Regions from separate parts of the Sphaerisporangium sp. NPDC049002 genome, predicted to be linked through region 1. Evidence: riboswitches for the same ligand, from Rfam matches in the RefSeq annotation. Region 1 holds a riboswitch; each other region holds the start of a gene.
What was found. Region 1 has a riboswitch for cyclic di-AMP ahead of AB0B89_RS13040 (NlpC/P60 family protein). Riboswitches for the same ligand answer to the same signal wherever they lie in the genome.
Positions count from the first base shown of each region.

Region 2: another riboswitch for cyclic di-AMP. It lies ahead of AB0B89_RS07050 (C40 family peptidase); the one in region 1 lies ahead of AB0B89_RS13040 (NlpC/P60 family protein).
Region 3: another riboswitch for cyclic di-AMP. It lies ahead of AB0B89_RS01960 (hypothetical protein); the one in region 1 lies ahead of AB0B89_RS13040 (NlpC/P60 family protein).

Region 1 is NZ_JBEZFH010000048.1:21,570-31,215, forward strand. It holds gene AB0B89_RS13010 (DUF2520 domain-containing protein) at 1-737, shown strand, start outside; gene panC (pantoate--beta-alanine ligase) at 788-1,606, shown strand; gene AB0B89_RS13020 (L-aspartate oxidase) at 1,715-4,345, shown strand; gene AB0B89_RS13025 (type III pantothenate kinase) at 4,345-5,127, shown strand; gene AB0B89_RS13030 (hypothetical protein) at 5,198-5,323, shown strand; gene AB0B89_RS13035 (LuxR C-terminal-related transcriptional regulator) at 5,790-5,981, shown strand; gene AB0B89_RS13040 (NlpC/P60 family protein) at 6,149-7,228, opposite strand; cyclic di-AMP (ydaO/yuaA leader) riboswitch at 7,234-7,438, opposite strand; gene AB0B89_RS13045 (amino-acid N-acetyltransferase) at 7,808-8,353, shown strand; gene AB0B89_RS13050 (RDD family protein) at 8,470-9,646, shown strand, end outside.
Region 2 is NZ_JBEZFH010000020.1:1,595-11,240, forward strand. It holds gene AB0B89_RS07045 (hypothetical protein) at 1-596, opposite strand, end outside; gene AB0B89_RS07050 (C40 family peptidase) at 961-1,428, opposite strand; cyclic di-AMP (ydaO/yuaA leader) riboswitch at 1,511-1,670, opposite strand; gene AB0B89_RS07055 (helix-turn-helix domain-containing protein) at 2,056-2,631, shown strand; gene AB0B89_RS07060 (MFS transporter) at 2,628-3,974, shown strand; gene AB0B89_RS07065 (NlpC/P60 family protein) at 3,941-4,861, opposite strand; gene AB0B89_RS07070 (NYN domain-containing protein) at 5,162-6,484, opposite strand; gene AB0B89_RS07075 (phosphotransferase family protein) at 6,708-7,841, shown strand; gene AB0B89_RS07080 (hypothetical protein) at 7,867-8,385, opposite strand; gene AB0B89_RS07085 (DEDD exonuclease domain-containing protein) at 8,614-9,646, shown strand, end outside.
Region 3 is NZ_JBEZFH010000004.1:79,168-88,813, reverse strand. It holds gene AB0B89_RS01980 (NAD(P)/FAD-dependent oxidoreductase) at 1-740, shown strand, start outside; gene AB0B89_RS01975 (TIGR03086 family metal-binding protein) at 846-1,415, shown strand; gene AB0B89_RS01970 (DeoR/GlpR family DNA-binding transcription regulator) at 1,752-2,552, shown strand; gene galT (galactose-1-phosphate uridylyltransferase) at 2,549-3,631, shown strand; cyclic di-AMP (ydaO/yuaA leader) riboswitch at 3,695-3,830, shown strand; gene AB0B89_RS01960 (hypothetical protein) at 3,865-4,806, shown strand; gene AB0B89_RS01955 (site-2 protease family protein) at 4,871-6,178, opposite strand; gene AB0B89_RS01950 (response regulator transcription factor) at 6,372-7,034, shown strand; gene AB0B89_RS01945 (PP2C family protein-serine/threonine phosphatase) at 7,045-8,163, opposite strand; gene AB0B89_RS01940 (GNAT family N-acetyltransferase) at 8,283-9,536, shown strand; gene AB0B89_RS01935 (hypothetical protein) at 9,557-9,646, shown strand, end outside.

The DNA of each region.
Region 1 (9,646 bases):
GGCTCGGGGTGGGCATCTCCCAGCCCGACGACGTCATCCGCCGGGCCGACCTCATCCTGCTCACCGTGCCCGACGACGTGCTGCCCGGCCTGGTCGCGGGGCTCGCCGCGACCGGCGTGAGCCTGCGGGGAAAGATGCTCGTGCACACGAGCGGCGCGTACGGCCTGGGCGTGCTGGAGCCCGCCACCGCCGCCGGCGGCGTCCCGTTCGCCATCCACCCGGTGATGACCTTCACCGGCAGGGACGACGACCTGCGCCGCGTCTACGGCTGCTCGTTCGGCGTCACCGCGCCTGAGCGGCTCAGGCCGGTGGCCGAGGCCCTGGTCATCGAGATGGGCGGCGAGCCGGTCTGGATCGCCGACAAGGACCGCGCGCTCTACCACGCCGCCCTGGCCGGAGCCGCCAACCACATGGTCACCCTGATCGCGGAGTCCCAGGAGCTGCTCAAGAAGATCGGGGTGGAGAATCCCGGGCGGATGCTCGGCCCGCTGCTCGGAGCCGCTCTCGACAACGTCCTGCGCCTCGGCCTCGTGGGGCTGACCGGCCCCGTGGTGCGCGGCGACGCGGGCACGGTGCGCAAGCACGTGGACGCGCTCATCCTCGCCGCGCCCGAGGCCGCGGACGCCTACGTCGCCCTGGCCCGGCTCACCGCCGACCGTGCCCTGGCCGCCGGGCTGCTCAAGCCCGAGGCGGCCGAACGCCTGCTCGACGCCCTTGGAGGAAATTCGTGGACGTGATCGTCGCCGGAGACCGTCCGGAGCTGCTCGCGGCCCGCGCCGCGCTCGGCATCGGCGGCGGGTACGACCGGGCGGCCGGGGGCACGCTCGCCCTGGTGCCGACCATGGGAGCCCTGCACGAGGGGCACCGCTCGCTGATCCGCCTCGCCCGGGAGTACGCCGATCACGTGGCGGTCAGCATCTTCGTCAATCCCCTCCAATTCGGCCCAAACGAGGATTTTTCCCGCTACCCCCGTACATTTGACGCCGACCTGCGCGTGTGCGCGGCCGAGGGCGTGAGCCTGGTCTTCGCTCCGTCGGCCGAGGAGATGTACCTGCCCGACCGCCAGGTCGGCGTGTCCACAGGCCAGATGGGCACGGTGGCCGAGGGCGCCTTCCGGCCGGGGCACTTCGACGGCGTGCTGACCGTCGTGCTGAAGCTCTTCAACCTCGTCCAGCCGGACGCCGCCGTCTTCGGCCAGAAGGACGCCCAGCAGCTCGCGATGATCCGCCGGATGGTCGCCGACCTCAACCTGCCCATCACGATCGCGGGCGCCCCCACGGTCCGCGAGCCGGACGGGCTGGCGCTCTCCAGCCGCAACCGCTACCTGTCGGCGGCCGAGCGGGTCACCGCCCTCGCGCTGTCGGCCGCGCTTCGCGAAGGCGCCGGCCAGACCCGTCCCGAGGACATCCTGCACGCCGCGCACGCCGTGCTCGACAAGGCCGCCGACGCCGATCCGCCCCTGGTGCTCGACTACCTGAGCCTGGTGGACCCCGCGACGTTCACTCCCGTCGCCGACGGTCACCGAGGTGAGGCCGTGCTCGCGGTCGCCGCCAGGGTGGGCACGACCAGGCTGATCGACAACGTCGTCCTGACGCTCGCCCTCTGACAGCCCTCGCGGGCACCGGCGACGCACTCCGGCAGGGGTGCCCCACCCCTTTGCGAGCGTCGTTCGGTCATGCCCTATCGTCATAGTGACGAAATGAGGGAGCGACCCATGACCCACCCGCCCATCCCCCGGCGGCTCACCGCGCCCGAGCCCGGTTGGTCCGTCCACGCAGACGTCGTCGTGGTCGGGTCCGGCATCGCCGGGCTCACCGTGGCACTCCGGTACGCGGAGCTCGCCCCCGGCGCCCGCGTGCTGGTCGTCACCAAGGACGTGCTCTCGGCGGGGTCGACGCGCTGGGCGCAGGGCGGGATCGCCGCAGTGCTCGACCCCGACGACTCCTCGGCCGACCACCTCAGCGACACGCTCATCGCCGGAGTCGGTCTCTGCGACGAGCGGGCCGTGAGGACCCTGGTGACGGAGGGGCCGGCCGCGCTGCGGCGGCTCATGGACCACGGGGCCCGGTTCGACAGGGAACCGGACGGCGAGCTCCAGCTCACCCGCGAGGGCGGCCACCGCCGCGACCGCATCGTCCACGCGGGCGGGGACGCGACCGGGGCCGAGGTCCAGCGCGCCCTGGTGGAGGCGGTGCGGGCGAGCGCGTCCGACGGCGGGAGCGTCGAGATCATCGAGCACGCGCTGGTGCTCGACCTGCTCAAGGACGCCTCCGGGGCCGCGTGCGGCATCACGCTGCACGTGATGGGCGAGGGCGCGAGGGACGGCGTGGGGGCGGTGCGCGCGGGCGCCGTCGTGCTCGCCACCGGCGGCATGGGTCAGGTGTACGCGGCGACGACGAATCCCGTGGTGTCCACCGGTGACGGGGTGGCCCTCGCCCTGCGGGCCGGGGCGGTCGTGCGCGACCTGGAGTTCGTACAGTTCCACCCGACCGTCCTGTGGCTTGGAGAAGGGTCGACCGGCCAGCAGCCGCTCATCTCCGAGGCGGTGCGGGGGGAGGGCGCCCTCCTGGTCGACGGGGCGGGCGAGCGGTTCATGACCGGCGTCCACGAGCTGGCGGAGCTCGCCCCGCGTGACGTGGTCGCCAAGGCGATCATGCGCCGGATGCTGGAGACCGGCGCGGACCACGTGTACCTCGACGCCCGGCACTTCGGCGAGGAGAAGTGGCGCTCGCGCTTCCCCACGATCCACGCGATCTGCCTGGAACACGGCATCGATCCGGTGCGCGAGCCGATCCCCGTGGCGCCGGCCGCCCACTACGCCAGCGGTGGCGTCCGCACCGACCCGCGCGGCCGTACGAGCGTCCCGGGCCTCTACGCGTGCGGTGAGGTGGCCTGCACGGGCGTGCACGGGGCGAACCGGCTCGCCTCCAACTCCCTGCTCGAAGGGCTCGTCTTCGCCGAGCGCATCGCGGCCGACCTGGTCTCCCTGCGGCCCAAGTCGGACGCAGGCCCCGCGTCGGACGCAGGCCCCGCGTCGGACGAGCTCGCGCCCGCCGGGTCAGCGGCCGTACGGCCCGCGCTGGGTGAGCCGGTCGACGACGGGCGGGCCGCCGGGCTCGTCGACCCCCGGGTACGGCCGCGCGTCCAGGGACGGATGAGCGGCGGCGCGGGAGTGCTGCGGAGCGAGCGGAGCCTGTCCGAGGTCGCCCGCGGCCTCCTGGACGCCCGCTGGACCCCTGTGGCCGTCGAGCCCTGCACGGAATCCTGGGAGGCCACGAACCTGCTCACCGTGGCCACCGCGCTCGTCACGGCGGCGCGGGCGCGGGAGGAGACGCGCGGATCGCACTGGCGCGAGGACTTCCCCGAACGAAATGATGCCTGGTGGCTGGGGCACCTTGACGTGACCCTGACCGAGGAGGGACTTGCCATGACCTACCGGCAGCACGACGAGGACCGCACGACCATGCTCCCGCACCAGGTCGAGACCGACCTCGTCGTGGCGGGCCTCGACCCGGCGGCGGTCATGGCGCTGATCGGCACCGCGATCGCCGAGGACCTGTCCCAGGAAGGCGACGTGACCACCATCGCCACGATCCCGGACGACCAGGTGGCCGCCGGCGACGTCGTGGCGCGTTCCGACGGCGTGGTCTCCGGGCTCGCGGTCGCCGAAGCGGTGTTCTCCTTCTCCTCCCGGGGCCGCCTGACCGCCGAGCGCCACGTGAAGGACGGCGAGGGGGTCTCGCGAGGTGACGTGCTGATGACGGTCTCCGGGCCGGCTCGCGACCTCCTCACCGCCGAGCGCACGGCGCTCAACCTGCTCACCCACCTGTCCGGCATCGCCACCCTGACCCACCGCTGGGTCCAGGCGGTGGCGGGGACGACCGCGCGCATCCGTGACAGCCGCAAGACCCTGCCCGGCCTGCGAGCCCTGGAGAAGTACGCCGTGCGGTGCGGCGGTGGGGTCAATCACCGGATGTCGCTTTCCGACGCGGCCTTGATCAAGGACAATCACGTGGTGGCGGCCGGTGGGGTCGCCGAGGCGTTCCGCGCTGTGCGACAGGCCTATCCCGGGCTGCCGATAGAGGTCGAGGTCGATCGCGTCGACCAGCTCGAACCGGTGCTCGCGGAAGGGGCGGAGGAGATCCTGCTGGACAACTTCAGCGTGGAGGAGCTGGCGCACGCCGTCCGGCTCGTGGACGGCAGGGCACGCCTTGAGTCCAGCGGAGGACTCACCCTGGATTCGGCGCGTGAAGTGGCCGAAACCGGTGTTGACTACCTTGCTGTCGGTGCGCTGACCCACTCGGCGCCCGCACTCGACATCGCTTTGGACCTTCGGGAGGCTTGATGCTGCTAACGATCGACGTCGGCAACACCCACACCGTGCTCGGCCTGTTCGAAGGCGAGGAGGTCATCGAGCACTGGCGCCTCGCCACCGACGCGCGGCGCACCGCCGACGAGATCGCGGTCGTCCTCCAGGGGCTGCTCGGCCAGAGCCCCCTGCTCAAGGGGGCCGACATCAGCGGCATAGCCATATGCTCCACGGTCCCCTCCGTGCTCAACGAGATGCGCGAGATGTGCAGGCGCTACTACGGCGACGTCACCGCCGTGATCGTGGAGCCCGGCGTCCGCACCGGGGTGCCGGTGCGCATGGACAACCCCAAGGAGGTCGGCAGCGACCGCATCGTGAACGCGCTCGCCGCCATCACGTTGTACGGCGGGCCGTGCGTGATCGTCGACTTCGGCACGGCGACGTCGTTCGACGCCGTCTCCGCCAAGGGCGAGTACGTGGGCGCGGTGACCGCCCCGGGCATAGAGATCTCGGTGGACGCGCTCGCGGCGGCGGGAGCGCAGCTCCACAAGGTCGAGCTCGTACGGCCGCGCTCGGTGATCGCCAAGAACACCGTCGAGGCGCTCCAGGCCGGCATCATCTACGGCTTCGCCGGCCAGGTCGACGGCATCGTCGAGCGCATGGCGCCGGAGCTCGCCGCCGACCCCGACGACGTGACCGTCGTGGCCACGGGCTCCCTCGCCTCGCTGGTGGTCGATGAGGCCCGCTCCATCGACGTGCACGAGCCGTGGCTCACGCTCATCGGCCTGCGTCTCATCTACAACCGCAACATCGGTTGAGCCCCGCGGTCCGCCTTCAGGACACCGGCGCCAGGCGCCCCCCGAACATCACCGCCCGCGAGCCGCTCATGTGAGGTACGAGCTGACGGCACTGAGCGTGTCGCTCCTGCCGGGCATGATTGTGATCAAGCGGCGGGCGGAGATCCATATCGAGGACGTGGAGGCGGGCCGCGCCGATTACGACGCCAGGGCGTGATCGATAGCGACAAATCAGGGCACGGTGGCATGTCGCGCAGCCGGGGTGCGGCCAGTCGGAAAAAGTCTGAAACAACCCATCATTTCATGAGCGGAAATGAGCGCTGATCATATATCCGTGCCCGAGGATGATCCCGAGGCCGGGCCGGGAACCCGCCATCCACCAGGACCGCGGTCGCGTCTCGCCGGGCCGTGACGGGTGCTCACGCTGATCTCGGTCGGTGTCCGGCCAACCTATAGGTTCGCAGACATGTCATGAGTAGTTCACATATGGACTGGTATGTCAATCACGAACGGAACGCGTATCGAGGTCGGCGCTTGACGACCTTTCAAGATGGCGTTTACCGTTCCTGACGGGCGGGCCGAAGCATTCAGTATGTTGCCGAGTTCGTCGTGGGGGAGGACACCCGATGGCGTATCCGGATCTGGTTTCCCGGGGGAATGACATTCCCCCGGGATCAGACGGTGTGGGATTGAGCGACGATGATCTTCTTCTGCTCGCCGAGTTGGCCAAGGGCGTGACGGTCGACAGAGTGGGTCGCCGGCTGGACGTGAGCGGCCGCACGGTGCGGCGGCGCCTCCGGGGCATCTGCGATCGCATCGGCGTCGCCACCGCCATCGAGGCGGTGGCCTGGGCGGCGCGACGCAGGCTCATCTGACCGAGGGCGGCCGGCTGAGGACGGCGCGTCGTGGGCTGATCCAGCCGAGCGTGCGCGCCGTGTGGCGAGGGAAGCACGCGGGCAGGCATGAACCACCGCCTGCCCGCCGTGTCGCCTCGACGGCTGCCCCAGGCCCGTACGGGCACCTGTGACATCTTGGGGCACTGTCAGTCGGCGATGCGCACGCCGCCGGCGAACGGCCGGTTGCCCAGCGGGGCCACCCGCACCACGTCACCCGTGTGAGGCGCGTGCACCATCATGCCGCCGCCGATGTAGATGCCCACGTGGTGCAGGTCGCTATAGAAGAAGACCAGGTCGCCGGCGCGAAGATCCTCCCGCTTCACGTGGGTGCCGGCGGTCCACTGGTCGCCGGTGTAGTGGGGCAGGCTGATGCCGACCTTCTGGTAGGCCCACATGACCAGGCCGGAGCAGTCGAAGGTGGTCGGGCCCGCGGCGCCCCAGACGTACGGCCTGAGTTGCTGCGTCAGCGCCCATTTGGTGGCCTCCGCGGCCTTGCCCTGTCCCGGGATCGGGATGTCGACCTTCGTCGCCCTGCCGAACGACTGGCCCACCTGGGAGAGCGCCCGCCTGAACAGGCTGGTCTCGGTCTTGGTGACCAGGGCGCGGATCTTGTCGCGCTGGACCGAAAGGTCGGTGACGAGCTGCTTGACCTCTACCTCGCGGGCCTTGGCGCTCGCCTTGGCGCGCTCGGCCATGTCCATGGCCTTGGTGATCTGCGAGACCTCCTCGCCCTGCTGCAACTGGAGGGCGTAGGTCGTGGCCGCCCGGTCGAGGTAGCCCGCGGGGTCGCCGGACATGGCGAGCGCGAGCGAGGAGTCGATGCCGCCGGTCATGTAGGCGTCCTGCGCGTACAGCCCGGCCTTGCGGCGCTTCTCCTCCAGATCGGTCTGGCTCTTGGCCAGCGTCTTCTTGGCGAGGTCGGCCGAGCGCCGCGCCTGCTCGAGACGCTCCTTCTGGCCGTTGTACTGCTCGGTGAGCGACTCGATCTCGTTGTAGAGGTGCTCGACCTGGGTCTTCAGCTGGTTCAGGCTGGGCTTGGGATCGGCGGTGGCGTTCATCAGGGGCGACCCGAAGGTCACGGCCGTCAGGGTGACGGTGACGAGCGCGATACGGCGCGGGAGGCGTCGGGGCGCTCCCAGGACCGTGCCGAGCCAGGAACGCGGGCTCCGTTCTCGGGAGCGGGCATGCCTGCCCGCGCTTTTTCCAGGCGTGCGCCTAGGCTGCACCAACAAGCTCCTCTCCTTTGCCGCCTACCGGGTTAGCTGACGGGTTCGGGCCGGAGTAGCCCTACCGAGCGCGTGATCATGGAGGAACGCGATGCCTCCCGCTCGGATTCACCCCAGGGGTGGTGGTCCGCCGGGTCGCCCCGTCTCTCACCATTGGGTCCCCGGTTCCCCGCCACGTTGGATGTGGCCGGGATTAGGCGGTTTCAGCCACCGCTAGGCGATGACCGACATTGACGCTGGACACTAGTGCAGTCGAGGTTCCTGCTCAACCAGAACTGCGAATTCTGTTGAGGTTTCACAACCGACGCATCACGAGAAGATCACGCCCGCTGCGACGATGGGCCCACGTTACCCTGGCTTTACGAGTCTTTGGGGGTCGGTTGGCGCAGAAAGTCGCAGGTCTGCCTCCGCGTCGACTATGAAATGTCAACAAGACCGGCGATTTCGACGCACGGCGCTCGACCGATTACCCAGCGCGACGGAGGCTAGGATCGAAGGGGTTTGGGTCCAGCCGTTATGGCGCGCGAACCCCTGCCACTGGGGGAGTCCCGCCTCAGGGGCCGGATACGCTGACCGGTCATGGAGCAGGTCGTGGAGCCCGGACGCGCCGGCAGCACGCTCGTCGTCAGGCGAGCACGCACTCCCGATGTCCGGACGATCAGGCGACTGGTCGACACCTATTCCGGCGACGGCCCGCGCCTGCTGCGCAAGTCGACCGTCACCCTCTACGAGGACGTCCAGGAGTTCTGGGTCGCCGAGAGCGGCGGGGAGGTGGTGGGCTGCGGGGCGCTGCACGTGCTCTGGGAGGACCTCGCGGAGATCCGCACCGTCGCCGTCGACGAGAGCCGCCGCGGCCTCGGCATCGGGCACATGATCGTGGCCGCGCTGCTGGACACCGCGCGGGAGCTCGGGTTGCGGCGGGTCTTCTGCCTCACGTTCGAGGTCGGCTTCTTCGCCAGACACGGGTTCGAGGAGGTCCAGGGCACTCCGGTGTCTCCGGAGGTGTACGCCGAGTTGCTGGACTCCTACGATGAGGGCGTGGCCGAGTTCCTCGATCTGGAACACGTCAAGCCGAACACTCTCGGTAACACACGCATGCTTCTCCATTTGATCCCGCGATCTTGACCGGTGGGATGACGCGATGGAAAGGTGACTGTTGATGCCACTGTCGCTACGTTGGGCAACACCACAGCATGTGTGTCTGACATATGCCGCATGCGAAGCCGAAGTGAGGTGACACGGTGAGCACCGGACAGCCGCCGTACCCACGGGACGAACCGGAGGACGATCAGTCGTTCTCCGGATCTCCGCAATATGGGCAGCAGCACAACGCCGACCCGGAGGTGACGGTCATTCACCGTCCCCAGCCGACATCAGAGAACAGCTACCCCCAGCAGTCCTACGGGCAGCAGCAGCCGTACGGCCAGCAGGGTGCCTACGGGCAGCAGGGCGGCACCGGAGCGTACGGGCAGGGCCATCCCCAGCAGTCCCAGTCGCCGGGCCAGCAGGGTCAGCAGGCGTACGGTCAGCACGACTCGCAGCCGGTCGCCGGCCAGCCCTACGGGCAGCAGGGCTACGGCCAGCAGCAGTATGGCCAGCAGAGCCAGCAGGGTTACGGCCAGCAGCCTCAGCAGGGCCAGGGTTACGGCCAGCAGCAGGCCTACGGTCAGCAGGGCTACGGCCAGCAGCCGCAGTACGGCCAGCAGGGCCAGCAGGGCTACGGCCAGCAGCCCGGCCAGGACCAGCAGGCGTACGGCCAGCAGGCCCAACAGGGGCAGCAGCAGTACGGCCAGCAGCAGGGCTATGGCGATCAGCAGTACGGCCAGCCGCAGTACGGGCAGCAGCAGGCCGGCTACGGCCAGCAGCCGCAGTACGGCCAGCAGGGATACTCCCCGCAGGGCTACGGCCAGCCGGGCTACCCGCAGGGCGGCTACCAGCAGCCCTACGCCCCGGCGGGCGCGCAGCCTCCGGGCGCGCCGGCGCCTCTGGCCGAGTGGTGGCAGCGCCTGGTCGCCCGCCTCATCGACGGGGTGATCCTCATGATCCCGTACGTGATCATCAGCATGGTGCTGAACGCGATCATCGTGATCCAGGTCAGCTACAACGCCACCACGGGGGTGATCACCCCGCCGAGCGGAGCCTTCCTCGCGTCGCTGCTGATCTCGCTGCTCGTCGGAGCCATCTGGATCGCCTACGAGGTCGTGATGCTCAAGCAGCGCGGGCAGACCGTCGGCAAGATCCTCATGGGGATCAAGGTCGTCCCTGTGGGCGGCACGCTGGACGCCGGCGGTCTGACGACCGACGTGGCGATCAAGCGCGCGGCCGTGCTCTGGGGGCCGTCGCAGATTCTCCAGTGGATTCCTGTGGTGAACTGGATCGGCTCGATCTTCTGCCTGGTGAACGTTCTGTGGCAGTTCT
Region 2 (9,646 bases), on a different contig from region 1:
GCCGCGGCCGTCGGCACGGGGATCCCCGCGCCGAGGTAGCCGACGTAGTCGGCGAACCCCTCGATCAGCCACTTGGGGGTGTGGCCGTCGGCCGCCGCCCCGGTGGCGACGTGGGTGAGCTCGTGGGCCAGGACGACGTCGCGGCCCGCGTCCGTCAGGCGGGCGAAGGAGCGCGGCTCGATGATCACGCGATCGGTGCCGGCCACCGCCGCCAGCCCGCTCACCGTGGCGGGCGCGGCGAGCCGCGCGGCCTGATCGGTGGTCGCGGGGACCAGGATCAGCGGCCGTACCGGCCCCGCGACCCGGGCGACGGTCAGGGCCGCGCGGTCGGCCCTGCGGGCGAGATCCGACAGGCCCGCAAGGCCCGACAGGCCCGCGAGGCCCGGTCCGGCCGGGGCGCCCGCGCCGCCCTGAGCGCCGCCCGGCCGGCCGATGACCAGGGAACGCTCGCCCTGGACCACCTCGGCCCCTGACCAGATCTCGGGATGCTCGCGGATCACCGCGTGCGCGAGGGACAGCGGGCCGCCGGCGCCGGGAGGACCCGTCAGCGCGGCCAGCAGCCCCGCCAGTGCGGCCCAGAGCCAGACGACGCGCATGCGGGCAATCTACCCGCTGCCTCCGGCGAACCAGGCCCGTCCCGGGTACGGCCGGGAGACGTCTGAAGGCCCGTCCCGGGAAAGGCCGGGAGGTGTGAAGGCCTGTCCCGGGTGCGGCCGGATGTGTGAAGGCCTGTCCCGGGTGCGGCCGGATGTGTAAGGCCCGTCCCCGGTACGGCCGGGCCGTGTGAGGGCCTGTCCATGATCCGGAGGGTCAGGTCCGCCGGGGAACCGGCCGGGGACGCGCGAGGGCCCCGTCCGCCTCGATGGATGTGGACGGGGCCTTCACGGCCGTCGCGTGGTCAGCGTGCGGGCGGGGAGGCTTCCCGGGAAAGCGGTCCTGGGAAGTCCCCTGGCACGCGGGTCACGCTCCGGGGCGGACGGCTCCGACGAAGCTGACCTTGCGGTAGCCGTTCAGCTTGTCGATGCGCACCCTCGCACCGCTGTGCGGGGAGTGGATCATCTTGCCGTGCCCGACGTACATGCCGACGTGACCGAGACCACTGAAGAACATCAGGTCGCCAGGCTTGAGGTTCTTCCAGGAGATCTTCTTCTTCACAGAGCGGAACTGGCTGGCCGCGATGCGAGGAAGCTTCACGCCGGCCTTGCGCCAGGCGTACATGACGAGGCCTGAGCAGTCGAACGAGCCGGGGCCGCTGGCACCCCACCGGTACGGATCGCCGAGCTGCTTCTTGGCCGCGGAGACGGCCGTGTGCGCCTTGATTCGCTGCCTGGCGGCCTTGCTCAGCTTGGAGGAGCTCTGAGGGGCGGCCACCGTAACGGCGTCAGCCGCCGTCGCCTGTATCGCGACCGCCCCGGCGGAGGCCGTCATGGTGAGCACGGCACCGCCGAGGGAGAGGCGGGCGAAGCGAGACAGACGGGGGTTTTGCGTGGTGCTGGACAGGATCGCTCCTTGGTTCTTCCACTCACGCCTACCGGGTTAGCTGACGGATTCGGGCTTGGAAGTCGCCCTACGGCGCCAATGGCGCCGATTCACCCCCTGACCCCACATTTAGGGCCAATTGGGTCCCCGGCTCCGTGCTCCTTGCCGCACGGATTCGGCAGGTCACCGCTGCCCGCGGTCCTGATTCGCGCCTTGTTTTCGACGGCGGTGACCAATGGATTCGTTCTGCTGGCGCCGGTCGGCCGACCGGCTTTGCTCACGACGGCATGGCGTGCTCGCCGCGGGCCAGAAACTACACAGATCCTCAATTGGAGGCAAAGCCTGAGCCAAGTCCGTAGATCAAATAGGGATGATCAATAACGGATATCCCCTGCAAACCAGGGGCCTCGTTTACCTAAATGTGATTCCCCTCACATATCCCGAAACAGCACCAGTTGTGAGTCACATCCGTCACTCCGGCCCCACGCGTCGGCGATCTTCCGCAGGGGCCTGGTTCCGCAACCGCTCTTTCGCAACAGCTCTTGCACAGCAGTTGTCGCGTGTCAGCCTGATGCCATGGACCAAGAGAACATCCGCACGATCACCGACTCACGGGTGCTGGCCGCCCTGGCGCATCCCCTGCGGCGTCGTCTCATGGACGTGCTGAAGGTGGACGGCCCCTCGACGGCCAGCATGCTCGCCGAGCGCACCGGTCAGGCGGTCGCCAACGTGAGCCACCACCTGCGGGTGCTGGGCGCCAGCGAGCTCATCGAGGAGGCCCCCGAGCTTGCCCGCGACCGCCGCGAGCGCTGGTGGCGGCTGGTGTCGGCCGGGGTGCGCTGGACCACCGCCGACTTCGGCGGCGACCCCGCGTCCGCCGCCATCGCGAGTGCGGCGGAGTCCCTCAACCTCGACCACCACGTCAACCTCGTGCGAGCCTGGTACGCCGCGGGCGAGGACGAGCGGGCGATGTGGCGAAACGCGCCGTTCTCCACCGACAAGTGGCTGCGGCTGACCCCGGCCGAGCTGAGCGAGATCGAGCAGCAGATCAACGACCTCCTGCGCCGGTGGGCCACCCGCGAAGTGCCCGACGACGGGGAGCGGCGCGACCCGGTGTTCCTGTTCGCCTTCGGCGTCCCGGGGCAGCCGTGAGCGGAGCCGTCACCAGACCCCCCGCCCCGGGCGCCGTCCGCCGCCGCAGAGGCGGCCTGCTGCGCGACCGCGACTTCCGGCTGCTGTGGGCCGGAGAGACCGCCAGCGGCTTCGGCAGCACCCTCACCAGTGTGGCCCTGCCACTGGTCGCGATCACCGTGCTGCACACGAGCACGTTCTTCGTGGCCCTGCTGACGGCGGCGGCGTGGCTGCCCTGGATGATCATCGGCCTTCCCGCCGGGGCGTGGGTCGACCGCCTCCCCCGGCGGCCGGTGATGCTGATCTGCGACGGCGCCTCGCTGGTGCTGTTCCTCAGCGTCCCGGTCGCCGCCTGGTGGGGCCGGCTGACCATCGGCCATCTGCTGGCCGTCGCGCTGCTCGCCGGCACGGCGAAGGTGTTCTTCCAGACCGCCTACCAGGTCTACCTTCCCGCGGTGGTCCGCGACGCCGACCTGCCGGAGGGCAACGCCAAGCTCCAGGGCGGCGAGTCGGCCGCCCAGGTCGTGGGCCCCGGCGTGGGCGGCATCGTCGCGCAGCTCTTCGGCGCCGTCACCGGCCTGCTGGTCGACGCGGCGACGTTCCTGATCTCTGCGCTCTGCCTGCTCGCGATGCGGACCCGCGAAGCGCCCGTCAGCCGGGAACGCCGGTCGGCCACGCTGAGGCGGGAGATCGGCGAGGGACTGGCTTTCGTCGCCCGTGACCCCTACCTTCGCGTGCTCACGGTCTTCGGGGCCGTCAGCAACCTCGCGCTCATCGGGTATCAGTCGATCCTCATCGTCTTCCTGGTCCGCGAGGTCGGCGTGAGCTCCGGCACGGCGGGCGTCCTGATCGCGGCGACCAGCCTCGGCGGCGTGGCCGGCGCCGCGAGCGCCACCTGGATCGCGCGGCGCGTCGGAAGCGCTCACGCCCTCATCGCGTGCGAGATGGCAGGAGCCCCGTTCGGGCTGCTCATCCCGCTGGCGAGCCCGGGGTCCGGCCTGGCCTTCGCGGTGGCGGGCGGCCTCGGCGTCGTCGCGGGCGTGGTCGCCGGCAACGTCATCAAGTCGAGCTTCCGCCAGATGTACTGCCCGCGTGAGCTGATGGGCCGCGTCTCGGTCAGCATGCAGTTCGTCAACTACGGCACGATCCCGCTGGGCGCCCTGATCGGCGGGGCGCTCGGCGACGCGATCGGCGTCCGGCCGTCGATGTGGATCCTCACGGGAGCCCTCGCGCTGACGGGCCTCGTCCTGCTCGCCGGGCCGATCCGGCGGCACAGGGACCTGCCGTCCTCGCCCCCTGCGCGCCCCCGCGCGGCGTCAGGACAGGGCGCTCAGGGACGTACGGCGCCGAAGATGCCCCGGTAGGACGAGAGCGGGACGACCTTCACGACGTCGCCCGTGCGGGGGGCGTGGACCATCTTGCCGCCGCCCGCGTACATGCCGACGTGGCCGAGGCCGGAGGCGAACAGCAGGTCGCCCGGCTGCAGGGCGTTGAGGGAGACCCGGCGGGAGGCCCCCCAGGAGTACTGCTCGGCGGCGGTGCGCGGGAGGCTGACGCCGGCGGCCCGCCAGGCCGCCTGGGTGAGCCCTGAGCAGTCGTAGGAGCCTGGACCGGTCCCGCCGTACCGGTAGGGCTTTCCCACCTGGGCGAAGGCGAACTGGAGGGCCGTGCGCGCGTTGCCGGAGGCGGAGCCGGTGTACTTGATGCCCGCGCTGTTGGGGTTTCCCGCGTTGTAGGCGTTGAGGCGGCGGAGCAGGCGCTCCTGCTCGCCGACCAGCTTCTCGACGTCCTTCTTCTGCTTCTTGAGGTCGTCGAGGAGCTTGATCGCCTTGTCGTAGGCGCCCTTGGCCTTGTCGCGCTGGCCCTTGATCGAGCGGGTGGCGTTCTCGAACTCGGTCAGGGTGCGCGACTGGCCGGCGGACATCTGGTCGACCGAGGCGAGCCCGGCCAGCAGCGACTCGGGGTCGCCCTGGGTGACGAGGCTCGGCCAGGCCAGCAGGTCTCCCGACTGGTACGTGCTGACCGCGACCGACACCAGACCGGCGCGCAGGTCCTCGATGATGTCGAGCTGCTTCTTGAGCCGGCCGTTGAGGTCGTTGTACTCCTTGCGGGCCTTCTTCCAGTGCTCGCCCGCCAGGTTGTAGCGGTCCACCACCTTGTCGGCCTGGTCGTTCAGCTTGGCGAGCCTCGCCTTGGTCTGGGCGACCGTGGGCTTGGGCTTCGCCTCCGCCCCGCCTGCCTGCGTAAACAAGACTGCGGCGACGAGACCGGCGGCCACCGGAACCCGCCGGACTCCCCGGATGCCACGCACGACCACTGGGACGCCAGCCCCCTCATGTGAGACAAGTGAGACAACCTGGGGCGAGATCCTACAGAAGTCGCACTGCTAACTGCACCTTTTCATCGGGAATTGGTTTCAATAAGACAACCCCGGTTTGCCTGACGCGCGCGGGTTCAGGGGGTACCCCAGACACCAGGGCGCGGAAACGACAAACCGGGAGAATCCGGAGGTCAGACGCGGCCAGGTGACAAACCGGGAGGCACCGGAAGGTCAGGCGCGGCTGAGGCGGCGGAGCAGGAGGGTGGCCGGCACGGGGCGGGCGCCCATGCGGCGTACCGAGTCGGCCACCTCGCGGTCGGATGAGACGACGGCGACCGCGCGGCCCGGGGGCTCCGCGCGGACGAGCTGCCGGATGAGGTCGTCGGCGATCTCCCCCGGCGCGCTGAACAGCACGCGCACGCCGCGCGGCGCCGACACCTGGACCGGCCCGTTCAGCTCCGCGCCGTCGAACGCGCACGTGACCTCGACCCTGGTCTGCACGGCGAGGCCGCCGAGCCCGGTGAGCAGCCGCGAGCGCTGGTCGAGCAGGGTGAGCGAGGGATACCCGGTCTTGGTGACGTTGTAGCCGTCGACGACCAGGTGCAGGTGCGGAATGGCCAGGAGCTGGTCGAGCAGGGCCGGGTCGTCGTCGGCGAGCGCGCGTGCGGGCACGGCGCGCACGGACGGGCGGCCGGGGCTCACCGCGGTGACGGAGTCGGCCGGCCTGCTGATCGCGACGGGCAGGGCCAGCTCGCTGCGCAGCCCCGCCGCCGCGTCCTGGAGGCTGTCGAGGAGCACGCGGACGCGGGCGTCCTCGATGCTGCGCCCCTCGCGCGCCGCGCGCCTGCTGGCCTCCACCTGGCGCTCGGCGTCGGTGAGGCGCTCGCGCAGCTTGCGCAGCTCGCTCTCGGTCGCGCTGGTCGCCGAGGTCACGGCGGACCTCGCCTCCTGCTCGCGGACCTGCAGCTCGGCGGCCCGCTCCTCGGCCACCCTGACGCGCTCCCTGGCGTCGTGGAGCCTGCGCCGCAGGTCGGCGATCTCGGCCTTGGACACCCTGAGCTGCTCGCGCAGCCGGTCGGTCTCGTCCTTGGCGGACGCCTTCTGCGCGGCGAGCTGCTCGCGCAGCCGTACGACGGTCTGCTCCTGGGCGGTGCCCTCGGCCGCCGCGGCGGCCTGCTCCAGGTCGGCGCGGGCGGTCTCCACGAGAGCGGGCCACCCGGGAGGCCGCGTGAGGTAGGCGGCGGCCGCCACGAGCACCGGCTCGGCCGCGGGAGGGACGTTGCCCTCCTCCAGGCTCGCGACCAGCTCGGGCCACGCCTCCTGGAGCGCCTCGGCGACGATCTCGCGGAACTCCTTGTCGGTCTCCAGCTGCGCGGCGATCGGAGCGCTGCCCAGCCGGGCGCGCTTGCGCGGATCGAACTTGGCGATGCCCTTCAGCGGAGGCGGGATCGCGGCGGGCTGCATCGAGCCGAGCACCTGCGCGGCGAGCTCGACGACATGTAAGCGCACCTGCTCGGGCAGCGGGCGAGACAGGCCTTCTCCGGCTGAACTCATCCGTCTTCCCCTAGCTGACTGGCCATTCAAATTCCGTCTATCCGACAAGGGTACGGCTGGCGCGTTCGTGGTCAGCGCGCTTGGCGCCCGGTTCCTCACCACCCGCCGCCCCCGAAGCCGCCGCCGCACCCCCTCGCGCCCCGGTTAACGGCAGGCGAACGGCATATGGACAAGCGCTTGCTACCGATGTACGACTGGGCCACCACGGATGAGGGAGACGACGATGCCGAGGCTGGACGACCAGCGTGCCGAGAACGGGGAAATGCGTACGTCCACCCGTGACCTGGGCGAACTCCGCGAGCGCATGCGGGCCTGGCTCGCGGGCCGGCTCCCGGGGGCGTCCCGGGTGTCGGTGTCCGAACTGTCGCGCCCGTCCGGCAACGGCCTCTCCAGCGAGACGCTGTTCTTCACCGCGTCCTGGACCGGCGGCCCGGACGAGCGGGAGCTCAGATGCGTCGCGAGGATGGCCCCGGCCCCCGAGGCGGTGCCGGTCTTCCCCGAGTACGACCTCGGGAAGCAGTTCGAGGTCATGCGGCTCGCGCGCGAGCGGGCCGCCGTCCCCGCGCCCCGCACCCTGTGGTTCGAGCCCGACCCGGCCGCGCTCGGCTCGCCGTTCTTCGTGATGGAACAGGAGGAGGGCGACGTCCCGCCCGACCTCGTGCCGTACACGTTCGAAGGCTGGCTGGTCGACGCCTCCCCCGCCGACCTCGCGCGCCTGCAGAGGCGGACCGTGCAGATCCTCGCCCGGCTGCACAACGCGGCCGTACGGCCGGAGGAGCTGGCCTTCCTGCGGCCGCGCCATCCGGGCGACTCGGCGCTGCGGCGGCACGTCAACGAGCAGAGGGCGTACTACGAGTGGGCCCACGGGTCGCTGCGGATCCCCATCCTGGAGGACGCGTTCGCGTGGCTGGACGACCACTGGCCCGCGTCCCCGGGCCAGGACGTGATCAGCTGGGGCGACGCGCGCGTCGGCAACGTGATGTACCGGGACTTCACGCCCGTCGCGGTGCTCGACTGGGAGATGGCGGCGGTCGGGCCACGGGAGATCGACATAGCGTGGATGATCTTCCTCCACCGGTTCTTCCAGGACGTCACTCATGTCATGGGACTGCCCGGTCTTCCCGGTTTCATGACCCGCGAGGACGTCTGCGCGCAATACCACTCCCTGTCGGGGTACGCGCCCAGGGACATGGAGTTCTACGAGATGTACGCCGCCCTACGCCACGGGATCATCATGGCCCGCGTCTGGCACCGCCGGATCCACTTCGGCGAGCTGGCCCTGCCGGACGACCCGAACGACCTGGTGATGCACCGCGCCGCGATCGAGAGCATGCTCGACGGCCACTACTGGGACTGAGCCGGGATCGCGGCGCGGCACGGCGTCAGCGCGAGGAGATGATCGTCTTGGACTTGGCGATGAGGTCGTCGCGGGAGACCTCGTCCACGTAGTCACGCGTGCTCAGGCCCGACTCAAGGCCGACGGCCCTCGCGTAGTGACCGACGTAGTACCTGCCGGCGTACTTGTACTTGATCGAGATCTGCATGGTCATGGAGATGGTGTCCCTGCCGCGGAGCGGGACCACGCAGTACGCCCGCGAGGCGGAGTACCCGCACTTCGCGTGCGGCGGCTTGGAGGTGAAACGGACCTTGGACACCGTGTTCTTCGGCAGGTACGCGGCGAGCACCAGCCCGTCGGCGGTGAGCCGCCGGAGGTGGACGGCCTTGTAGCGGAACGTCGCGACGCCCCCGCGTCTGATCCCGGTGGGGTACCAGACGTACGCCTTCGCCTTCTGGGCGCCGGTCGGGGCGGCTTGGACGGACGCGGCCCGGGTGGAGGTGGCCTCGGCCGGAGCGGCGGTCCAGAGCAGCGATGCCCCCGCCAGGGCCAAAGAAGTGATCAATAACGATGACCTGCGCATACGCGCCTCCCCGTGAGTGATGGGCTTGAGCGGCGCCGCACGTGGGCGGTCCTGTCGCCCGAACGGTCGCCGCGAGTGAAAGGTCGATCCATCGGATCGCCGATATATCAGGCGCATCCGAACATCAGCCGTATAACGACCAAGAACGTCTAGGGTTGCGACCGGATCAAGGACCGCCGGTGCGAACTGTCGGACCGGGCTCGTATGGTCATGGTCGTGGAGATCGGGGTTCAAGGAACGCTTGACGAGCTGGGCACGCCCCTCGACCAGGTGACCTTCGTCGTCTTCGACCTGGAGACGACGGGCGGGTCATCCGCGGAGCACGCCATCACCGAGATCGGCGCGGTCAAGGTGCGCGGCGGCGAGGTGCTGGGCGAGTTCGCCACCCTGGTCGACCCCGGGCGTCCCATCCCGCCGTTCATCACGGTCCTGACCGGCATCAGCGACGTGATGGTGATGGCCGCGCCGCGCGTCGAGCAGGTCCTGCCGTCCTTCCTGGAGTTCGTACGCGGGGCCACGCTGGTCGCGCACAACGCCCCTTTCGACGTCGGCTTCATCAAGGCCAACTGCCAGAGACACGGCTATCCCCCGCCCGCCAACCCCGTCGTCGACACCGCCGACCTGGCCCGGCGCGTCCTCACCCGCGACGAGGTGCCCAACTGCAAGCTCTCCACCCTGGCGAGGATCTTCAGGAGCACCACCGAGCCGTGCCACCGGGCCCTGGCCGACGCCAAGGCGACCGTCGACGTGCTCCACGTGCTGATCGAGCGGGTCGGGGCCTACGGCGTGCAGACCCTGGAGGAGCTCAAGGGCTTCGTGCGGGCCCCCACGCCCGAGCAGAAGCGCAAGCGGCACCTCGCGGTGAGCATCCCCAGCACCCCGGGCGTCTACGTCTTCGAGGACGAGCGCGGCGAGGCGCTGTACGTCGGCAAGAGCGGCGACCTGCGCCAGCGGGTGAAGTCCTACTTCACCGCGAGCGAGACCCGCCCGCGCATCCGCGAGATGATCGGCATCGCAGAGCGGGTCCGGCCGATCGTGTGCGCCACCGGGCTGGAGGCCGAGGTCAGGGAGCTGCGGCTCATCGGGGCCACCAAGCCGCGCTACAACCGCCGGTCGCGCTTCCCCGAGAAGGTCCTCTGGCTCAAGCTCACCGATGAACCCTTCCCCCGGCTGTCCATCGTGCGCGAGGTCAAGGCCGACCAGGCGACCTACCTCGGCCCTTTCTCCTCCGCACGCGGCGCGG
Region 3 (9,646 bases), on a different contig from region 1:
CCGAGCGGATCCTCGGCCCGGAGGAGCCTGAGGCGTGCGAGCTGGTCGCGAGGGTCTTCGCCGGCGAGGGCGTGACGGTCCGTACGGGCACCAAGGTCACGCGGGTGGACCACCACGGGTCCGCCTTCACGGTGATGACCGAGGACGGCAGCCACCGGGCCGAGAAGCTGCTGGTCGCCACCGGGCGCCGGTCCGACCTCGCCGCGCTCGGCGTCGGCGCGATCGGCCTCGACGAGTCCGCGCACGCGATCGAGGTCGACGAGCACATGCGCGCCGCCGAAGGCGTCTGGGCGCTCGGCGACGTGACGGGCAAGGGCGCCTTCACCCACATGGCGACGTACCAGGCGAAGATCGCGCTGGCCGACATCCTGGGTGAGCCGGGTCCGGCGGCCTCCTATCACGCCGTCCCGAGGGTGACCTTCACCGATCCCGAGGTGGCGGCGGTGGGGATGACCGAGCACCAGGCGCGCGAGAAGGGCATCTCCGTACGAACGGCGTCCACGCGGCTCTCCTCGTCCGCCCGAGGCTGGATCCACGGGGCCGAGGGCTTCGTCAAGCTGGTGGCGGACGAGCGGGTGCTGGTCGGCGCGACGAGCGCGGGGCCGTACGCGGGCGAGATGCTGAGCATGCTGACGCTGGCCGTGCACGCGCGGATGCCGATCGAGCGGCTCAAGACCATGATCTACGCCTATCCGACGTTCCACCGGGCGATCGAGGACACCCTCCGGCAGCTCGACTGACCCTTCGTGTCCTCACCGGCGCGGTGCCGCGAACCCGCCCTTTCCTCCCCCTGACGGGATCTTCCGGGCGGGTTAACGTCGGGACGACGACGCGGGAGGGGCATGATGACGATGGACATACGGGAGGCCTACCGGCGGGCCCTCGACTCTGCCGGCTCGCAGGTACACCAGGTGACGGCGGGCCAGTGGCGGCTCCCCACCGCGTGCGGAGGCTGGGACGTGCACACCCTGGTCGACCACCTGGTGGGCGAGACCCTCTGGGCACCTGAGCTGCTGGCGGGCAGAACCGTCGCGGAGGTGGGCGACCTTTTCGAGGGCGACCTGCTCGGCGACGACCCGGTGAAGGCGTTCGACGTCGCGGCCACCGCCGTGGTGCGGGCGATGGAGCCGGACGACCTGCTGGCGCGGACGGTTCATCTGTCGTTCGGCGACGTCCCCGCCGGGGAGTACATCACCGAACTGTTCGCGGACACGCTGATCCACACCTGGGACATGGCCACGGCGATCGGCGGGGACGACCGCCTGGATCCCGAGCTGGTCGAGGTGTGCGCGGAGTGGTTCGCCGGGGCGGAAGAGGCCTACCGGCTGGCCGGGGTGATAGAAGAACGCCCGCCGTCACCCGAGGACGCCGACCCGCAGACACGCCTGCTCGCCGCGTGGGGGCGCGGCGGCTGAGACGGCGCACCCTCGTCCTGATCTCACCACCCCTCGACTCCGGACGACAGGAACGGTCAGCGGGAGACCGGCCGCTTGCCGTGGTTGGCCTTCTTCTTCCTGCGGGCCTTGCCCTTGCGCGCGCGTCTTCCCATCTCGCGGTCCCCTTTCCGTGCGGCTCGTCCACCCACACTGCTCCCGGTCGCGGAGCCGTACAAGGCCCAAACATCAAAGACGCGCACCGCGTCACGTCATACCCGCGGCGTCCCGGTTGTGAGCTCTCCGCCATCAATTCTCAACATTGGACCGTTAGTAACGTGCGATAATTTGTTGGAATCTGTTGAAGAGGAGAGCACGATGCTGGCCCAGCAACGGCAGCAGGCGATCCTCGAGCGCGTTCGCAGGAACGGCGCGGCACGGGTCGCCGACCTGGTCCGCGAGCTCGGGGTGTCCGATATGACCATCCGCCGCGACCTGGAGGTCCTGGCCGAGCGCGGGCTGATCGAGAAGGTGCACGGCGGCGCCACGGCCACGGGCGCCGGGTCCACCGAGGAGCCGGGGTTCGCGGCCAAGTCCGTGCGCCAGCAGGCCGAGAAGGAGGCCATCGCGCGCCGGGCCGCCGAGCTCGTACGCCCCGGCACCGCCGTGGCGCTGTCGGCGGGCACGACCACGTGGACGCTCGCCCACCATCTGGCCGACATCCCCGAGCTGACCGTCATCACCAACTCGGTGCAGGTCGCCGACGTCTTCCACCGGTCGGGTCGTCCCGACCAGACCGTGGTGCTCACCGGAGGAGTGCGCACTCCGTCGGACGCGCTGGTGGGCCCGGTCGCCGTGGCCGCCATCCGCCGGCTGAACGTCGACACGCTCATGCTCGGCGTGCACGGCATGAATTCCCGGGCGGGGTTCACGACTCCCAACCTGCTGGAGGCCGAGACGAACCGCGAGCTGGTCGCCGCCGCGCAGCAGCTCGTCGTGCTCGCCGACCACACCAAGTGGGGCACGGTGGGCATCAGCACGATCGCCAAGCTCGACGAGGCCCACGTCGTGATCAGCGACACCGGCCTGCCCGAGGAGGCCAGGTCGACGCTGTCCGACCAGGTCGGCACCCTGATCCTGACCGGCCCCGCCGGTGCCCCGCAGGTGGTGGCCCAGTGAAGCGCACGGCCACCCGCCTCGCCGACGGCCGCGAGCTGATCTACTTCGACCGCCGCGACGACGCCGACCGCGGCGCGCCCGACACCCGTGAGCTGCCCCCGCGCCCTCCGGCGTCCGAGCTGCGCCACGACCCGGTCATGGACGAGTGGGTCGCGGTCGCCGGTCACCGGCAGAGCCGTACGTTCCTGCCTCCCGCCGCCGAGTGCCCCCTGTGCCCCTCGGCGCCGGGCCGGCCGACCGAGATCCCGTCCGCCGAGTACGACGTCGCCGTCTTCGAGAACCGGTTCCCGTCCTTCAGCTTCCACGCGGGCGACTACGAGCAGGTGGGCGGACTGAGCGAGGTACGGCCCGGCCTCGGCCGCTGCGAGGTGGTGTGCTTCACCTCCGAGCACGGGTCGTCGTTCGCGACGCTCTCCCCCGACCAGGTCGACCTGGTCCTCACGGCCTGGGCCGACCGTACCGCCGAGCTCTCGGCGCTGCCCGGCGTGGAGCAGGTGTTCTGCTTCGAGAACCGGGGCGCCGAGATCGGCATCACGCTGTCCCACCCGCACGGGCAGATCTACGCCTATCCCTACGTGACTCCCCGCACCCGGCAGATGCTGGCCTCCGCCGAGCGCTACCGGGACCGCACGGGCGGCAACCTGTTCGCCGACGTGCTGGAGGCCGAGCGCAAGGACGAGACGCGCCTGGTGGCGTCGAACGACTACTGGACGGCGTTCGTCCCGGCCGCGGCCCGGTGGCCGTTCGAGGTGAACGTCTACCTGAACCGCAAGGTCCCCGACCTGTGCTCGCTGGACGCCGAGGAGCGCGCGGCGTTCGGCCCTCTCTACACCGAGGTGCTCAGGCGGCTCGACGGCCTGTTCGGCGTGCCGATGCCCTACGTCGCGGCCTGGCACCAGGCCCCGGTCCGCACAGGGCGCGACCTGGCCTACCTGCACCTCCAGCTGTTCACCATCCGGAGGGCCAAGGAGAAGCTGAAGTACCTGGCCGGTTCGGAGTCCGCGATGGGCGCCTTCGTGAACGACGTCCTCCCCGAGGAGGCGGCCCGGCTGCTCCGGTCCCAGGATGACCTCGGGTGATTTCCACCTCAAAGTCGCCATAATCAGGTCTTTACCACTACCATCCATCGCACACCGGCCGCATCGGCCGGTGCGCCTAATCCCAGGTGTCCCGCCTGGGAACCGGGGACCCAATGGTTCTTGGGGTGAATCCACTTCGTGGTAGGGCGACTCCGGCCCGAACCCGTCAGCTAACCCGGTCGGCAGATGGAGAGGAGTGGGCTCTGCCCCCGACTTCGGGCCGCTACGTCTACGTGGCCGCCAGCGTTCTGACCGCGGCCGGGCTCTTGCTCGGCCAGACGACGGCGGGAAACGCCGCCCCGAAACCCTCAGAGAAACAGCTCAAGTCGCAGCTTGCCGACCTCGGCAAGAAGGTCGACAAACTGATCGGCGAGTACAACGCCAAGCGCGTCGCCGTCGCCAAGGCCAAGGCGGCCGAGAAGTCGGCACGCGAGCGCCTGCGGAACGCCGAGACCGACCTCAAGGCGGCGCAGGAACAGGTCGGCGACATCGCCCAGCTCCGCTACCAGGCGGGCGGCCTCGGCATGGTGGGCGAGCTCATGTCACCGGGCTACGGTGACGCCGCCATGCTCCAGCAGCTCCAGGCCGAGCAGTCGGCCAAGCTGGTGGGCTTCACCTCGGCCAGGGACGCCCGCAAGAAGGCCGCCGACGACGCGGCCGATCTGACCAAGCAGCTCCGCGACGACGTCGTGGAGGTGACCGCCCAGCGCAAGGACGCCGAGAAGCTGATCGGGCAGATCAAGGACAAGCTCGACCAGCTCGTCCCGACCGCGCCGGGCAAGCGGGCGAACGGGTCATGGGCTCCCGAGCTCCCCACCGGCGGCGACAACATCACCCCGAGGACGCGGCTGATGCGCGCCGAGGTGAAGGACCACTTCTCCCTGAGCTTCCCGGTCGGCTGCTACCGCGCGGAGAACGACGGCGGTGAGCACCCGCTGGGCCGGGCGTGCGACTTCATGCTGAGCTCCGGCGGCGCGATGCCCTCGGCCGCGGAGGCCGCGCTGGGCGACCAGGTCGCCGCCTGGGTCATCAAGAACGGCCGCAAGCTGGGTGTGAAGTACGTGATCTACAAGCAGCGGATCTACAACCTGGGATTCCCCGGCTGGCGGGCCATGTCGAACCGCGGCGGCGTCACCGCGAACCACTTCGACCACGTGCACGTCTCGATGTACTAGCCACTCCCGGCCCGGCCCGGCCCGGCTCGGCTGAAGGCCGGCCGGGGCGGGGCGGGGCGGCCGGTCAGCCCGCCAGGCGGATCGGGTTGACGATGTCGGCGTAGATGAGCAGGGTGCCCATCACGAGGAGCACGGCCGCCATGGCGTAGGTCAGGGGCAGGGCCTTGGCGATGTCCACGTACCCGGGAGCCGGACGCCGGCGGACCCGGGCGTACCCCCGCTTGAGGCCCTCCCAGAGCGCGCCCGCGATCTGGCCGCCGTCAAGGGGCATCAGCGGGATGAGGTTGAACAGGCCCACTGCGAGGTTCACTCCGGCGAGAAGCTGGAGCAGCCCGGAGATCTTGTTCTCGACCGGGACGGGGGCCGCGGCGATCTCGCCGCCGATGCGGCCCGCGCCGACGACGCTCATCGGGCTGTTGAGATCGCGCTCACCCCCGCCGAAGGCGGCGTGCCAGACCCCGACGAGCTTCTCGGGGAACCTTCCGAGAGCCTGGGCACTGCGTTTGGTCACGTCCCACATGACGCCGGCGACGTAACCGGGGCCCTGCTTCTCAAGGACGACGGTGGCGCTGACGCCCAGGTAGCCGACGGCCTTGTCGATCTTCGCCGGGTCGTCGATCGACGGGCGGTCCTGCGCGATCAGGTTCGCGTTGAGCGTCATGGGCTTGCCGCCGCGCTCGATGCCGATGGCGATGGGCCCGGCGCCGTGCATCCGGATGATCTTCGTCGCCTCCTCCCACGAGGCCACCTGCTTCCCGCCGACAGCGACGATCTTGTCGTTCACCCGCAGCCCGGCGGCCGCGGCGGGGCTCCGCGGGTGCGAGGGAGTGCACTTCTGGCCCTTCGCCTGCTCGGCCTGGGTCATGACGCACTCGGGGATCCCGGCCACGATCGGCTTGGTGACCTGGACGCCGAACCCCATGATCACCACGGCGAACAGGGCGAAGGCCAGCACGAAGTTCATGGCGGGCCCGCCCGACATGATGATGGCCTTCTGCCACCAGGGCTTGCGGTAGAAGACCCGCTCGCCGTCACCTGGCCCGACCTCCTCCAGGGACGCCTGGCGGGTGGTCTCGATGAGCCCCTGCCACGGCCCCGTGGACATGCCGCGCAGCTTGGTGGGATCGGCGTCGGGCTTCGGAGGCAGCATGCCGATCATGCGGATGTAGCCGCCGAGCGGAATCCACTTCATGCCATATTCGGTCTCGCCGCGGCGCCGCGACCACATGGTGGGCCCGAAACCCACCATGTACTGCGTGACCTTGACCCCGAAGATCTTGGCCGGGACGAGGTGCCCCAGCTCGTGCAGGCCGATGGACAGGGCCATCCCCAGGAAGAAGATGAGAAACCCGGCCACGATGAGCCAGCTCATAGGTGCTACCCCCACCTGCGGAGAAGATGCCTTCTGTTTACATTGCCCCGTCTGAGAGTAACCGAACTCGGCGGCGACTCCGGCCGGGCCGTGAAATCACCTGTCAACGACCAACCGTAGGAGTGACTTGCGCGAGGTGGACCGAATCGGGAGACTGCATTGACGGTAAGCAATCATGTAGACACCGTGGGATATGAAAGGGCGAAGCGCGATTTGCCCGATCTGTTCCAAGGCCACCCAAGGGAGCACCTTGATACGCATCCTGGTTGCCGAGCATCTCCCGCTGGTTCGCCGAGGGCTGGTGGCATCACTGAACGGAGAGAAGGATCTCATGGTGATCGCCGACGTCGCCTCAGGCGAATACATCGTGCCGGCAGCTCTGGAGCTCAGCCCGGATGCGGCGGTGATCGACGTGGACCTTCCCGACGTCGACGGCCTCACCGCGGCGGCCCGCCTGCACGAGAAGGCCCCTGGCTGCAAGGTGCTCCTGTTGTCCGCGCAGCCCAATCCCGGGCAGGTGCGGCGGGCCTTCGCCGCGCACGCGCTCGGCTTCCTCAGCATCGACGTGGCGCCGGAGCATCTCGCGGACGGCATCAGGCGGGTCGCCGCCGGGCGCAAGGCCGTGGACTCCGACCTCGCCATCGCGGCGTTGACCTCGGCGGACAACCCTCTGACCCCTCGCGAGCTGGACGTGCTCCGCATCGCGGCGCAGGGTGCGGCCTCCAAGGAGATCGCCGCGAAGCTCTATCTGTCGGTGGGAACGGTCCGAAACCACCTGTCGCGCGTCATCTGCAAGACCGGTGCGCGCAACCGGGCCGACGCCGTGCGCATCGCGGCCGAGGCGGGCTGGTTGTGACGGCGGAGCCCTACGGGCGCCAGATGAGGATCAGGGCGCAGTCGTCGTTGTGCCCGGCCGACATGGAGTTGACCAGGGGCCGTGCGCCGTCGTAGAAGCCCGAGGGCACGAGCCTCTCGGCCTCGCCGAGGAGCCGGTCGAGCCCCGAGTCGATGTCGCGGCCGGGCTGCTCGATCAGGCCGTCGGTGTAGAGCATGAGCGCGTCGCCCTTGTGGAGCACTCCGCTGTCGGGCTCGCAGTGCAGGTCGGGGACGACGCCCAGCACCACGCCCTTGGCCGCCGACACCTGCCAGGTGCCGGTGCCCGCGTCGAACTTGACCACGGGCGGGTGACCGGCCGAGGTGATGTCGTAGGCCCCGGTGGACAGGTCGAGGCGCAGGTGGACGGCCGTGACGAAGCCCTCCCCCTCGGGCTGGCGGTGGAGATAGGCGTTGCAGGCCGGCAGGAACGAGTCGACCGATCCGAGCAGCCCTCCGAAGGTGCCGGAGAGCATGAGCGCGCGGGTGCCGGCATCCACCCCCTTGCCCGAGACGTCGACCAGCGCGATCTCCAGGATGTCGCCGTGACGCATGGAGACCAGGAAGTCGCCGCCGAACGAGGAGCCGCCCGCCTGCTTGAGCACGACGCGCGAGCCCCAGTCTTTGGTGGGCAGCCGCGGCAGCTCTCCCTGCCTCTTCAGCCGGTCTCTGAGCTCCAGGAGCATGACGTCGCCGCGCAGGCCCTGCACGCCGAGCTTCCCGCGGGTGCGGGCCATCAGGACCGCCAGGACCGTGGTGAACCCGATGGTCACGAGGAACCCCGCGCCCACGGACCCGACGCCGAGCACGACGGCGATGTAGCCGAGGGCGACGCCGACGGCGCCGGCGAGGACGACCAGGCTGCGCAGCCTGAGCTGAAGGCCGCCCACCAGGATGACGAGGATGAACAGGCTCGGGGAGAACCACTCGGTCGACACCCTCGCGGCGAGGCCGCCGAGCAGGAGGGTGAGCACACTCAGGGTGATGAGGAGATTCCGGTCACGCGCCAGCGGTCCCCTGCGGAGGAATCGCACGATCCGCACCAGGAACGGGATGCGTACCAGGATCGCGCGGAGCCGTGGGGGGATCAGCGGCGCCGGACGGGAAGTCATGATGCACCCGACTCTATCTGCCCGTCTGCACTTTAGGCAGCCGACTTGACCAAGACCTTGATCATTAAACGGGGATATTAGGTGGCCGATCCGGTTTGCCCGGCCATAACGTTAATCGGGTGAACACGGAACCAAGCCCGCAGCTCAACCCGGTCATCCGCCCGATCAAGAACTCAGAGTGGGACCAATGGATCGTGATCGACGAGGAGGCGTTCGCGATGGACGCCACGGAGCCCCGCGCCGGGCAGTTCAGGGCCCTCGTCGAGTGGGACAGGTCTCTCGGCGCCTACGACGGCGACCTGCTCGTCGGCAGCACCATGGGGCTGAGCTTCACCATGACCGTCCCGGGCGGCCGGCGGCCGGTGTGCGGCGTGACGGGCGTCGCGGTGCTGGCCTCCCACCGCCGCCGGGGCGTCCTGTCCTCGCTGATGCGGCGCCAGCTGGCCGATCTCCACGAGAGCGGCGAGGCGGTCGCGGTGCTGTACGCCTCCGAGGGCGCGATCTACGGCCGGTACGGCTACGGCAGGGCCTCCGACAACCTGGTCCTCCGCATCCCCAAGCGGGGTTCCGAGTTCGTGCCGTACGCGCCGGCCGACCCCTCGCTCAGGTTGCGCGTCGTACGGCCCGCCGCGGCGCGGGCCGACATCGAGAAGGTGTTCGACAGCGTCGTGACCACGCGCCCCGGCCTGTACGCCCGTTCCCCGGAGCGGTGGGACGCGATGCTGGACGACGACGAGAGCAGCCGCTACGGAGCCACCACGCTGCGCTGCGTGATCGCGGAGGACGACGCGGGACCAAGGGGATACGCCCTCTTCCGGCTCAAGGCCGACTACACCGACCACGACGTGGCCGACGGCGAGGTTCGGCTGAGAGACCTGTTCGGCCTCGACCCCGCGGCCTACGCCCTGCTGTGGAGGCACGTGCTCGACCGCGACCTGTGCTCCCGGGTGTACGCGTCCAACCGTCCGGCCGACGATCCGATCATGCACCTGCTCGCCGAGCCCCGCATGCTGAACGCGGCCTTTGTCGACGAGATGTGGGTGCGCGTGGTGGACGCCGGCAGGGCGCTGCCCGACCGGGCCTACTCCGCTCCCGTGGACGTGGTCCTCGACGTCGCGGACACCGTGTGCCCCTGGAACGCGGGACGATGGCGGCTGTCGGCCGACGCCACCGGGGCGACCTGCGCCCGTACGAACGACCCGCCGGACGTCGAACTCCCGGTCAGCGTGCTGGGCGCGGCCTACCTCGGCGGGCGGACACTCGGGGCCTACGAGGCGGCCGGCGTCATCCGCGAGACCCGTCCGGGCGCGGTACGGGCCCTTTCGGCGGCGATGTCGTGGGAGACCAAGCCGTGGGGCGGTCTCATCTTCTGATCGGATACTAGGATCCGGGCATGGCACTGCAGAGCTTGCAGATCACGGCGATCACGGCGATGCGGGCGCGAGACGTCTCGCGCCCGGCTCCCGACCACCAGGACGCCGCC